DNA from 3 places in the Shewanella sp. MMG014 genome. Region 3 is predicted to be linked to each of the others. Evidence: predicted binding sites of a transcription regulator. Region 3 holds the regulator's gene; each other region holds the start of a gene.
The links. Region 3 encodes LexA, which represses DNA repair genes until DNA is damaged. Its sites were predicted from a motif close to TACTGTATNNNNATACAGTA; they were not measured.
Positions count from the first base shown of each region.

Region 1: the regulator LexA is predicted to act here: its motif matches at 1,814-1,833, upstream of J8L86_RS03305 (S24 family peptidase).
Region 2: the regulator LexA is predicted to act here: its motif matches at 2,539-2,558, upstream of dinG (ATP-dependent DNA helicase DinG).

Region 1 covers NZ_JAGJDZ010000002.1:66,711-71,007, reverse strand. The annotation lists gene J8L86_RS03310 (Y-family DNA polymerase) at 125-1,381, opposite strand; gene J8L86_RS03305 (S24 family peptidase) at 1,385-1,792, opposite strand; gene J8L86_RS03300 (hypothetical protein) at 2,225-2,644, shown strand; gene J8L86_RS03295 (glutaredoxin family protein) at 2,771-3,091, opposite strand; gene J8L86_RS03290 (TonB-dependent copper receptor) at 3,444-4,297, shown strand, end outside.
Region 2 covers NZ_JAGJDZ010000001.1:153,356-157,652, reverse strand. The annotation lists gene J8L86_RS00645 (TSUP family transporter) at 1-404, opposite strand, end outside; gene dinG (ATP-dependent DNA helicase DinG) at 413-2,488, opposite strand; gene J8L86_RS00635 (DNA polymerase II) at 2,726-4,297, shown strand, end outside.
Region 3 covers NZ_JAGJDZ010000005.1:210,563-214,859, forward strand. The annotation lists gene plsB (glycerol-3-phosphate 1-O-acyltransferase PlsB) at 1-864, opposite strand, end outside; gene lexA (transcriptional repressor LexA) at 1,273-1,890, shown strand; gene J8L86_RS10230 (SulA-like leucine-rich domain-containing protein) at 1,887-2,393, shown strand; gene coxB (cytochrome c oxidase subunit II) at 2,834-4,297, shown strand, end outside.

The DNA.
Region 1 (4,297 bases), on a different contig from region 3:
GGGTAATGGCTTTGTTTGTTATTTGTTGCGCCTGCCGGGTTTGTGGTCGCTGTATATTATCCCGTTTTAATAACTACTCACGTTACTTCTTAATTGTTTTTCAACATTTCATTTAAACACTCACTTAACGACAACTGACCTTTGGGATATCTTGCCAACAGGTTGTGTATTGTGGGGTCAGTAGTTCTCTGCGCATATGCCATTTTCCAGTAATCCCTTGGGCGGCAACAAATATTGAGTCAGTGCCATAGCGCTGGTTAAGCTTATCGCAAACCTGCATGAGTGTCGGATCTTTGGCTGGAGTAAATAAATCTCCCTGTAAATGCTGTACCGGAGAAAGGTCAATAAGACCAATGCCAATTTTATAATACCGTGTATTTGGATTAAATAACTGACTCCCTATGGCTGTTGCATAACTAATGAGTTCGCATGTGTCATTGGTCGGAAATGCACAACGATAATGGTATTTAAAACCGGAAGGTTGCTCATCGTATGGAGAGTTTTTGGCAAAAATAAGGAGACTACTGGCTGCTGAACCTTGCAGCCTTGCTTTGGCGGCAGCGATGGCTGCATGTTTACTCAGGGCTTGCAGCAAAGATTCTCTATCAGTGATCCGCTGGCCAACACTGCGGGTGGAAAAAATTTGCTGCTTATCAGCTCTTGCGCTATCCCATCCTTTACATTGCTCGCCATTGAGCTCTCGCACCGTACGTTCTATTTCAATACTAAAATTTTTACGGGCGATTCCAGGCTGTAAGTTCGCTAATGCTAAAGCAGTATGAATCCCCATTGCCTGGAGTTTCTTACCTATTCTTGAGCCGATCCCCCAGACATCGGTGGCTTTCATGTTTGCTAGAATAGCGCGGCGCTCTTCATCGGACTCGATGCAGCAAACACCGTCATACCCAGCAAGCTTTTTGGCTGCGTGGTTGGCTACTTTAGCGAGTGTTAAGGTTTCGCCAATGCCAACACAAACCGCTAAACGCGTTTCTTTCCATACCGCTCTGCGAATAAGAGAGGCGTGATGGCTTAAACATGGAATTGCTGGGTAACTACGCTTAAAAGAGAGAAAAGATTCATCAATACTGTATATGTGCTGTTCGGGGGCGAAGCGACCAATGACATCCATCATGTTATGAGACAAAGAGGCATAAAGCTCATAATTAGAAGAAAGTGCAATAATCCCTAGTTTTTCACATTGATGTTTAACTTCAAAGTAAGGGCCAAATTTACCAATGCCTAATGCTTTAGCTTGACGGTTGGCCGCGACAATACAGCCGTCATTATTGGATAGGACAACAATAGGGCGTCCACGCCATTCAGGCCTAAACACTTGCTCTGCGCTGCAATAAAAAGAGTTGGCATCGACTAAGGCATACATGGGTTAACGACCCGACAATATTGGACTTTGACGATGACAACGTATTGAACGGATCACCACACCTTCAACAGTAAAGCTGTCATGTTCTTGAATCAGTACACTATGGTGATTGTCATTCGCTGATAACAATAATCGCCGCTGAGTATCAATTAATTTGCAGACGAAGCAGCCATTATAATTCGCCACAATAACATCGTGATTTTCCACAGTAACATGACGATCGACTATCAAAATGTCTTTATCAAAAATCCCTATCTTTTCCATTGAGTCGCCGCTGGCTTGACCAATAAATGTTGCGCTTGGGTGTTCAATCAGTAGCTCATCTAAACTGAGTGGTAGCTGTCGATATTCAGCAGCTGGGGACTCAAAACCTGTAATGCCAGCACTGGCAAAAATAGGGATCACATTCATAAATCTCACATCACAAAAAATAACTGTATATTTATACAGTATTATAGTGCTCCCCGTAAAATTGGCAATAATTTATCTAGTTTTGGCGGCTTTTTGAACGAAGCGTGCGTTTTGTGAACGGACTTTAGCTATGAGCGACAGAGGTCATATTGATAAGTGAGTAATAGGTATAGCGACTTGATAAATAAACAGGTCAAGTTGTAGAAAATACTGCCAGCTTGAGAAGTTAACTTTCTGTTCAGCTTAGGTTTAGCAAAATTCATTACTATAACAGTCAGATAATGATTATTTACTGTCGCTTAATAATATGAAATATGTGCCTTCTAGTTGTTCTTTGTCTCAATGAGGCGCGAAATGGTAACTAATGAGTTAGTGAGATGGATAAGATAGTGTCAATTAACCGGGCACATAATTGATTAAATCGGAGTGAGTATGAAAAAGTTAAAAACGATTACTGCATTTATTGCATTCAGTTTATTTTCAGTGGCTGCTAATGCCAGTTTTTCAACTCAGCAATCTGTGGTCATTCAAATAGACCAATCTATTGCCAATATCGATAGCGCTGTAAGCTGCTCAATAATTTACTCGCATACACCGTTAGCGTCAGAAGCAGACTTTTATAAAGGCATGGTTTACGAGAACTATTCTAACCTAGTTGAGCAATTAGTATTAACAGGTCAGACAGAACAACAAGCAAGGCAAATTGCGATGGAAAAGGTTGTGAGCCAAGCTACGCATATGGAAACCTTAATAAAAGAGCAAAAAGCCGATGGCAACAAGGCGCAATTCACTCAGTTATTAAAAACCACAGCAGTGCAAAACCAGTGTGTTCACTATGCTAGTAATAACTAGTTAATGGTTTTTCATCAATATCGGTAGCAATGACCATACGAATAAAAATATACCCGGTCACCACAATTGGTGACCGGGTATATTTATTTAGCAATGCCCTTATTTAACAAGGTGCTAAGTAAATTGTTAATGCAGTGAAGAGACTATTTTATCCTGATTAAAGCCCCTGATAAGCGTGCCATTAACTTGCAATAAAGGGATCCCTTGGCCGTTTAATGCTTGATAACGTTCATTAGCAGCGAAAGATTTCTCAATATCAAACTCTTGATAAGCAATGCCATTATCGTCAAAAAAGATACGTGCCTTTTGGCAGTACTTGCACCAAGCTGTTGCATACATAATAACTTCATTACTGGCGGCATAGGTGGCACGGATAGGCTCGACCGGTGATTGATTCCAGTGTTGGTAAGCGGCGTAAAGGACCAACAACACAAATAGCTTTTTCAATGAATACCTTCCATGGGCTCAATGGGCTTAAAAAATAATCGTAATTATATAAATATCGGGATGAAAATTAAACCGCTATTTCAACATGACTAAATAAGCGATTACGAATAAATAAAGTGGGGATAAGACTGTATTTATCTAGTGAATGTAAGCAATTAAATCATGCCAGATTCATATCTCTTTTAAGGATATTTTTTGCGGCAACGATATCAAATAAAAGCACTTTAAAATCAGTAGTGTGATTCGCATCAAATTAGCCTGTGACAGATTGTCGCACTGTCTACGCTTCTGATTGAGCAAAGCGAATTAATCTGCGAAAACGTTCATAGATAAATAATAAATGGACGTTGTAATGAAATTTAATACTTCAATTTTAGCTGCGCTGATTGCGGCATCTTTAACGCCAAACTTGGCAATAGCAGATCATACTACAAAGACCTGTGATGGTGAACAATGCGATGATTATATCGTTGTCACGGGTGAATTAATGAAAGAGCCATCTAAGGTTACTACCGATCCCAAAAAACCTCGCTTACCTTTACCTGCATACGATGGCGCAGGTTTCTTGAAAACGATACCAGGCTTTAGCATTAGTCGTAAGGGCGGCGCTGGTGGCGACCCTTCTTTGCGAGGAATGGGGGGATCACGGGTCAGTATTGTTGATGACGGCCAACATGTTTACGGTACCTGCGGTGGCCGTATGGATCCTCCAACCGCATATATTTATCCTGAAGCCTATGACGCCATTACTGTCATTAAAGGACCGCAAACGGTTAAATATGGTCCAGTGGGCTCAGCCGGAACCGTTTTATTTGAAAAAGAGCGCCATAGCTTTGTAGAAAAAGACATGGAAGGCCGATTGAGTATGACAGGCGGCAGCTTTGGCCGAAAAGACTATTTGGTTGAAATGAAAGCTGGCACTGAGACGCATTATATTGACTTTGATATGAATAAATCCAAAAGCGATCACTATGAAGATGGCGATGGAAACACAATACAATCAAGTTATGATCGCAGTAATGTCAATGTGGCGCTTGGATGGACACCAGATGAAGATACCGTTGTTGAATTGGCCTATGGCAGTTCAAGTGGTGAAGCTGAATATGCAGACAGAGCAAATAAAGCACGCCAAATTGACAATGAAAACCTAACACTTTTGGCGAAACGAGACATTAACTCATCATGGTTAAACAACGTCGAATTTCA
Region 2 (4,297 bases), on a different contig from region 3:
GTGGGCGCAACAGAGATATTATCTCCCATTGCTTTTGGGCTGAGTAAGGTATAAAACGCGATGCTGATGATAACCAATGGAAGAATTTTTTCGAGCCAAGCGGCGTCGATTAAATAAACTAAAATGCTGCCTAATACAGCACCTATAAAAGTGGTAATAAAGGCGGCTCGCCAAAATCTAAGTTTGATGAGCTGCTGCTTATAATAAGTATATCCAGCGGTCAATGAGCCGAAACATGCTGCCAGCTTATTTGTGCCTAAGGCTAAATGAGGTGGAATGCCCATAGTCAGTAGTGCAGGAATTGATAACAATCCACCACCTCCTACTACGGCATCAATAAAGCCAGCGACTAATCCAATAACAGCCAAAAACGCCCAATGGCTAGGATCTAACAGAAATTCCAAATAAATACCTATTCTATAACTTTACGAAATGGCGGAAGGGCATCAAGTAATGATTTACCATAACGCTTAGTAATAAGACGCCTATCTAAAATGGTGACGCGACCATAATCATCTTCTTTACGGAGTAATCTACCACAACTTTGGATCAATTTGCGTGATGCATCTGGAATGGTGAGCTGTAAAAATGGATTACCACCTTTACTCTTAATGTATTCTGCATGCGCTTGTTCAACTGGTGAAGTTGGCACTGCAAAGGGTAATTTGGTAATAATCAGATTGGTAAGGTAATCACCGGGTAAATCTAACCCTTCTGAAAAACTTCCTGTACCGAAAATAATACTGGGCTTACCTTGGTCACAGCGGAGCTTGTGTTGCTCTAAAATTTGTTGCCTTGGCATGGTTCCTTGCACAAACAGCTGGTCTTTGGCTATTTTACCATTGACTTTATCTGTTACTTTTTCCATTTGCCAATATGAGGCAAACAGTACTAATGTCGCCATTTCATCTTCTACGAGTGCGATAACTTGTTCTGCTAGTTCATCTGTAAAAGCATCTTCAGTGGGCTCATTTTCCATTTGTGGAATAAACAATGTCGCATTATTTTGATAATCAAAGGGTGATAACAAGGCTAAAAAACGACTACCATCATTTAGGGACAACCCGACTTGGTGAGCGAAATGATTGAAATTATTTAAGGCTCTTAATGTTGCGCTACACAATATAACGCCTGCAGCTTTTTGCCAGAGCATATGCTCAAGCATAAAACCGACCTCAATTGGAGATGCGCAAAATAGGTAATCTTGTTGTTTACCGGTAATGAGCTCTGCCCAGCGAGCCATTGGCGCCCCTTTTTTGGAATCCTCTTTTGCGAGCATTTTCCAGAGTTTTGCGAGATTTTCTAACCTTTGCAGTATAAAGCCGGCCTCTGATAAAGCAGCTTCTGATTGATGCTTTGGTAGTTCACCATCTTTGATAGCTTCATTCAGTACACTTTGGATCTTGGTAAATTGTTTTACTGCAAGATTTGATGTAGTTGCTAAGTTTTCTGCTTGTATTAGTAAAGACTCTGGAAGCTTTCCATTTTCGAATCGTAAACGCGTTTCTGGGTTGGCAAAAAGTTTAGGCTGTGTGTCGCAAAAATGGGCAACTTGATTAAGCTGAGTCACTAAATCGTCAATGTGATCGAGCATTGCTTGCACTGGGGCAATAATATGAGTGGTTTTAAGTTGATTTTGAAGTTTGGAGCAGGTCTTTGACGCCTTTTCAAGCCAATCACTCGCCCCCCTCAATGTTGCTTGAGCACTTGAAAAATCTCTTGCTACCGTCGGCAAGTGATGAGCCTCATCGATGACATAAAACATGTCTTCAGGTTCTGGCAAAATCACGCCACCGCCTAACTCTAGATCGGCAAACAGCAAACTGTGATTAACAATAAGTACATCCCAGGTCTCGACATCTTCACGAGCTTTATGAAAAGGGCAGTGATGATGGCTCGACATTTGGCGATGACAACTGTGCTTATCACAGCAAATTTGCTGCCATAAAAAGTCAGGAATAGGCTTTTTTAATGTATCAATCTCGCCGTTCCACTTATTGTCGTTAAAATCTTGATGTAGGGCTTTGAGGAGATCTATTTGACTTTGATCTGGTTTAGTTTGCCACATTGCCATCTGAGATGTGTCTTCAGGACCTATCATGGCAGCGAGTTTAGCTAAACATACGTAACGCTGGCGGCCTTTAACTAAACCGAATTTAAAATCAACGCCAGATTGTTGCAAAAAGAAAGGTAAATCCTTATGCAATAACTGCTCCTGCAAGGCTACTGTTGCTGTCGCGATACAGACCTTTTTCTTACTTGCCAAAGCTAATGGAATCGTACCGAGAATATAAGAAAGGGATTTACCAATACCGGTTCCTGCTTCACAAACCATAATGCGTCGTTGTTTATCATAGTCACCAGCTAGGGTTTTTGATATTTCTGCCACCATAAAATTTTGCTCTCTGCGAGAACGAAAATTTGGCATCGCAGTCGCAATATCTTTATAGATAGTGCGGATCTGGGTTTTGATATGATCCGTTAGCATGTAGGGTCCATTAGCAATCTTTACTTACTAATTCTGTATTAGCTGTTATATGCTGTACATAATAACAGTGATTTTAGTTGTTCGAAATATATAATCTAGCTAAAAGCTAAGCGAAGACTTTTAGCGACAGGATTCAAATCGGATAATGAAGGGCTCGATCTTAGATGTTATGAATATCTATGGCTATGACCTTATTCAGTTAATCACACTCAATATGTAAAGTAATCTTGTTAATCCATGGACACTCAATTGCAAAAAAACACCCTAAAAGGGCTCGTACTCACCCGACACGCCATTTATCGACATGGCCGATTACTATTGCAGTATTTTATAAAAACAGCTGATGGTCCTGCAATCATTGAGGTGGAGCAGTCTGATGTTATTTGCTTTTGTAAGCAGATAGATTCTGAGTTCATTTTAAGTCATTTTAGTACTGGTATAAGAATTGAGCCGGTAAGCCTAAAAAGTTTTAATTTCGAAGATGTTTCTTGTGTTTATGTAAAATCAACAACGATGTTAAAACAGGTGCTGCGCATTGCTAATGACGCTGGTATTGAAATTTATGAAGCAGATATTAGACCTGAACAACGTTTTTTAATAGAAAGATTTATAGCATTACAAGCTGAATTTGCCATTAGTGCTCCTTTATCACAGCTGCCGTATAACACTGATAACCATCCAAGGACTCACACTTACTTAGCAAGCAAAGCCAGAAGAACAGAAGTTAATGTGCCTGTCTCAATGGTGTCTTTAGATTTTGAATGCAGCCCAACTGGTGAACTGTATTCTGTTGGTTTATATGGTTCACATTCAGCGCTAGATGAGCAAACCGACCTTTATCAGAAAGTCATCATGGTAGGAGAGTCTGAATCAATAGATAACAAAAAGTTTGATTGCGACAAATTAAGCGATGATGACATTCTCTGGGTGAGCGATGAAGTCTCATTAATTAAAGCTCTGATAACTTGGTTCAAAGAGTATGACCCTGATGTCATTATTGGCTGGGCGGTGGTGACCTTTGATTTGGCGCTACTGTATAAGCGTTGTCAAATACATCAAATAGCATTATTAATCGGTCGCGATGAACAAGCGCTGACTTGGAAGGTGGAAGATAAGTATCGTCCTGAGACACTATCGCTGCCTGGACGGGTTGTACTTGATGGTATTGATTGGATAAAAGCGGCTTTTTATCAATTCGAGCGTTATTCACTAGAGCATGTTTCTCAGCACCTATTAAACGAAGGCAAAGCCATTGATCATGTTGAAAATCGTGGGCAAGAAATATGTCACCTTTTTGAGCACAACAAACAAGCATTAGCTTTTTATAACTTAACTGATTGTAGGTTAGTGTGGGATATCTTTAAAAAGACTCAATTACTGGCTTTTGCATTAGAAAGAGCAAAATTAACGGGTTTTGAGTTTGGGCGAGTAGGTGCCTCGGTCGCTGCATTTAATAACTTGTACTTACCGCATCTTCATAGAAGTGGATTTGTTGCACCAGCGAGAGCAGCCAGCAATGGTTTAGAATCTCCAGGTGGCTATGTTATGGACTCCATTCCAGGCTTTTATAAAGATGTATTAGTCCTCGATTTTAAAAGTTTGTACCCTTCAATAATACGTACCTTCTTAATTGACCCTAAAAGTCTTGTTGAAGCAAAATTTAACCCTTTAGAAGATGATGTTGACGGCTTTTTGGAAGCTAAGTTTAATCGTCATAATGCAATTTTACCTGGTCTTATTGCTAGTCTTTCTCTGCAAAGAGAAAAAGCAAAACAAGATAATGATAAACCTCTTTCTCAAGCAATTAAA
Region 3 (4,297 bases):
CTTGATGCTAATACCACTGTATAACTTGTTCCAAAGCCAAGTTAAGAAACGCTCAGCAATACGAATCAAGTTATCCGAATAGTCTGCCGCGATTTCATCAAGGTACTCAATGGCTTTTTCACGTGCCTTTTCTTCGGGAATTTTTTTGTTAACGGCTTCTTCTTGAATGGCACGCTTGATGGATTCTGACTTTAACAGTGAATTGAACATCGCTTGACGATTAGGAAGCTGAGGCCCCGTCATCACCTTACGTTGTCGGCGAAAATGCACACGAGCCACACGGATAAGCTTATGCGCAATACTGACATCTGTGCCGTGTTCATCAGCCATATAACGCAGCGACATGGCATTAGAAAATTGAATGAAGTTATGGCGACCTAAAAATAGAATCATTAACCATTTACGTAACCATGTTGGGTTTTCACGCTCAAAAACCGCAGCGGTCATGGTGTCATCTTCTTTACCTGGGATACGCCCCCAATATAGGCTTACAGGCACAAGCTGGATGTCGAGTTCTTTGTTCTTTTGGTGTAATTCGAGCAACTTAGTAAAGTTTGCTACAAATTTATCGCTACTATGGCGCTTACCAAACAAGGGTTTACGCCCTTCCACACACACAATTCTAGGGGTATTGAAACCATCAACATCTAACCGTTCATACGGACTTGGCAAGTTATATTTAGCTGTCATTTCATGTAAGGCAGCAATATCACTCAGCGACTCCGTTTTCATCACATAGACCACTGGCTTGTCAGGATCTAAGTTAAGGTCAGCGAACGGATCTTCAGGCACAACAACACTGTGTACCATTAATTTCTGAATCCAACGTAATGATTTAGCAATGATAGAATCTGGTTTTAGCATGGGTCTTCGCATTATCAACAACGATTTATTGCGCATAGGATACCAGAATATCATTCAGTTACACTAACCTCGGTAAATCTAGTTAACATTTAAGTAGCAAGTTTTGTTGGTTCTAACATCAAGTATCAATCACTTAGTAAGTAGCAAAACATTTAGGTACAGTACTGTATAAATAGACGGTATCCAGTACTTTTTGGCTTATTCACTTGAGTCATCAATAATAAAACACACTAATTTACCAGCCCCTATAAAAACAATAAACTACTGATTTAATGAACTTTAAATAACTAGAAACTTCGATAAAAATTCATATCTATTGCTTTATCAGCAAAAAATGTTGGTTAATACTTGCGCGACCAAAGATACTGTATATAATGACAGTCACTGTATAAAAAAACAGGAATCAACATGAGACCTTTAACGCCACGACAAGCTGAAATTCTAGAATTAATTAAATGCAATATTGCCGAGACAGGTATGCCACCAACTCGTGCAGAAATTGCCACTAGATTAGGCTTTAAAAGTGCTAATGCTGCAGAAGAACATTTAAAAGCACTCGCTAAAAAAGGTTGCATTGAAATTATTCCAGGTACCTCTCGCGGTATCCGTATGGTCCAAGAAGAAGAGGAAGTTGAAGAAGGCTTACCACTGATTGGTCAGGTTGCGGCTGGTGAACCAATTTTGGCGCTAGAACATGTTGAACAATACTTTCAAGTTGATCCTGAAATGTTTAAACCCAATGCTAATTTCTTACTACGTGTTCGTGGCGACAGTATGAAGGATATTGGCATTATTGAAGGCGACTTATTAGCGGTTCACAAAATGCAGCAAGCTAAAAATGGTCAAGTCGTTGTTGCCCGTGTTGATGATGATGTCACCGTGAAGCGTTTTGAAAAGAAAGGCAACGTTGTTTATCTGCATGCAGAAAACGAGCAGTACTCGCCGATAAAAGTCGATTTAACATGCCAAAGCCTTACGATTGAAGGGCTCGCTGTTGGCGTTATCCGTAATGGAGGTTGGTTATGAACACATTAATAGGTAATGCACCACGTCACCCAGGTTTATGGATGGACATGGCATCAGCAGCTGCGCCAGTAAAGCAAGGTATCGAAACCAAACAAACAGCTAACCAAGGGTTAACTGAATTAACTCAGCTATGCGGCCAGTTAGCCGTATTAAGTCAACAAGGGCGATGGATTGTACTGATTAACCCGCCTCACATTGGTTACAAACAAATTCTAGCGAACGCCAATGTCAGAATGGACCGTGTATTACTGGTTCACACTAAAGATGAAGTCGAAACACTGTGGGCAATGGAAAAAGCACTCACAAGTGGTACATCCAGCGCAGTGATTACATGGACAACCCCATTAGATGCTCGTGATAATCGCCGCATTCAATTAGTCGCTAAAAGCGCCTTAGCACAAGGTGTCATTATCGAAGATGTAAATACTCACTTACGTGATGACCAATTAAACGCCAGTAATCCTGTGACTGCAACCCAATTGAATTTATCTGCATTTCACTAAAGTCTATTTGCTAAAAAAGCCCTTCATTTCGGTGACGGGCTTTTTTTTGCGCCTTTTTTCAGCAAATTAGATGATAAAGTGATCTTGATCAATATTTAATCTCCAAGTAATGTAGTTAACAAGGGAGTAACATTTATTGACCTCTCTTAGTGGTAAAAATGAACATAAGTGATAAAACGCTGTAAAGATTGTGCTGGTACCATGCGGTATAGAAAGCCTTGAATAAAAAGCGTCAATTTAAGAATTGAAAAGTTCAGTATTAGGTACAAGTGTGGCCACCAAAACCCAATAGAATAATCGAGTATTAATACTCACTGCCACCGTGTACTTTGAAGTGATCAAACTTTTTCGGGAATAGAAAAGTTTGCATAGAGCAGAGTATTACTGTGTGACTTTTCCTTGTTGTTATTGCAAATCGCAATTGGCAGAGGAGTAGTCTTGTGAAGCGATTGTTGTATGGATTAATGGTGCTGTTTTTTGCAGTGCCGCTTGCAGCGGCTGATATGCCGCTTAACATGACCCAAGGGGTAACAGAGATCAGTGGTAAGGTTTACGACCTCCATATGATCATTCTTTATATCTGTTGTGCTATTGGTGTTGTGGTATTTGGAATCATGATTTACTCCATGATTTATCATAGAAAATCAAAGGGTGCAGTACCTGCTGATTTCCATGATAGTACCAAAGTGGAAATAGCATGGACTGTCGTGCCGTTTCTTATCCTCATTGGTATGGCAATTCCTGCCACAAAAACCCTCATTGCTATGGAAGACCCAAGTGATGCGGAGTTAACTATTAAAGTAACCGGCTCTCAATGGAAATGGCATTACAGCTATTTTAATGAAGACGTCGAGTTTTACAGTTTACTTTCCACCCCTGCCGATCAAATTACTGGGACAGAAACGAAAACTGAAACTTACCTACTTGAAGTCGATAAGCCCCTCGTTCTGCCAATCAATCGTAAAGTACGCTTTTTAATGACTTCAGATGATGTGATTCACTCTTGGTGGGTTCCTGCATTTGCGGTGAAAAAAGATGCTAACCCAGGTTTTATTAATGAAGCTTGGACCAAGATTGATAAGGTTGGTACCTACCGAGGCCAATGTGCTGAGTTGTGTGGTAAAGACCACGGATTCATGCCGGTGGTAGTTGAAGCCGTTTCTGAAGCAGACTTTGAGCAATGGCTAAAAGATCAAAAACAACTCACTGCTGATGCAAAAGCCGCGGCTGAAGCGTCACTGTCGCAAACCCTGACCTTTGATGAGTTGATGGCTCAAGGTGAACAAGTTTACATGGGCCGATGTGCCGCTTGTCACCAACCAAATGGTGCAGGACTACCTGGTGTATTCCCGTCTCTTATCGGCAGCCCAATCATTAAAGGGTCAGTTGCTGGCCACATTGATATTGTCGTCAACGGCCAGCCTGGTACTGCCATGCAAGCCTTCGCGAAACAGCTTACTGCAACAGAAATTGCAGCTGTTGTGACCTACGAGCGAAACGCTTGGGGTAATGATTCTGGTGATGTGGTTCAAGCTGCAGATGTGAACTCTGGTGGGGCACCTAGCGATGCAAGTTCAGCAAGTGATAAGCCAACGCCTGTCACTTTGCCTGCTGAATTACCAGCGACACAACCTGAGGTAGAACAAGTGGTTGCTGACGTCGTTGAAGAAGCAACACCTGACGTTGTTATGGATGACTTATCTATGGATGAACTGATGGCAATGGGTGAGCAAGTTTATCTCAGCAGCTGTGCTGCATGTCACCAAGCCGCTGGTACAGGTTTACCTGGCGCATTCCCTGCGTTAGTAGGCAGTCCGTTAGTCATGGGCCCTGTTGAAGGACACCTTGAAGTGGTTATCAATGGCCAACCTGGTACAGCAATGCAAGGATTTAGCTCCATACTC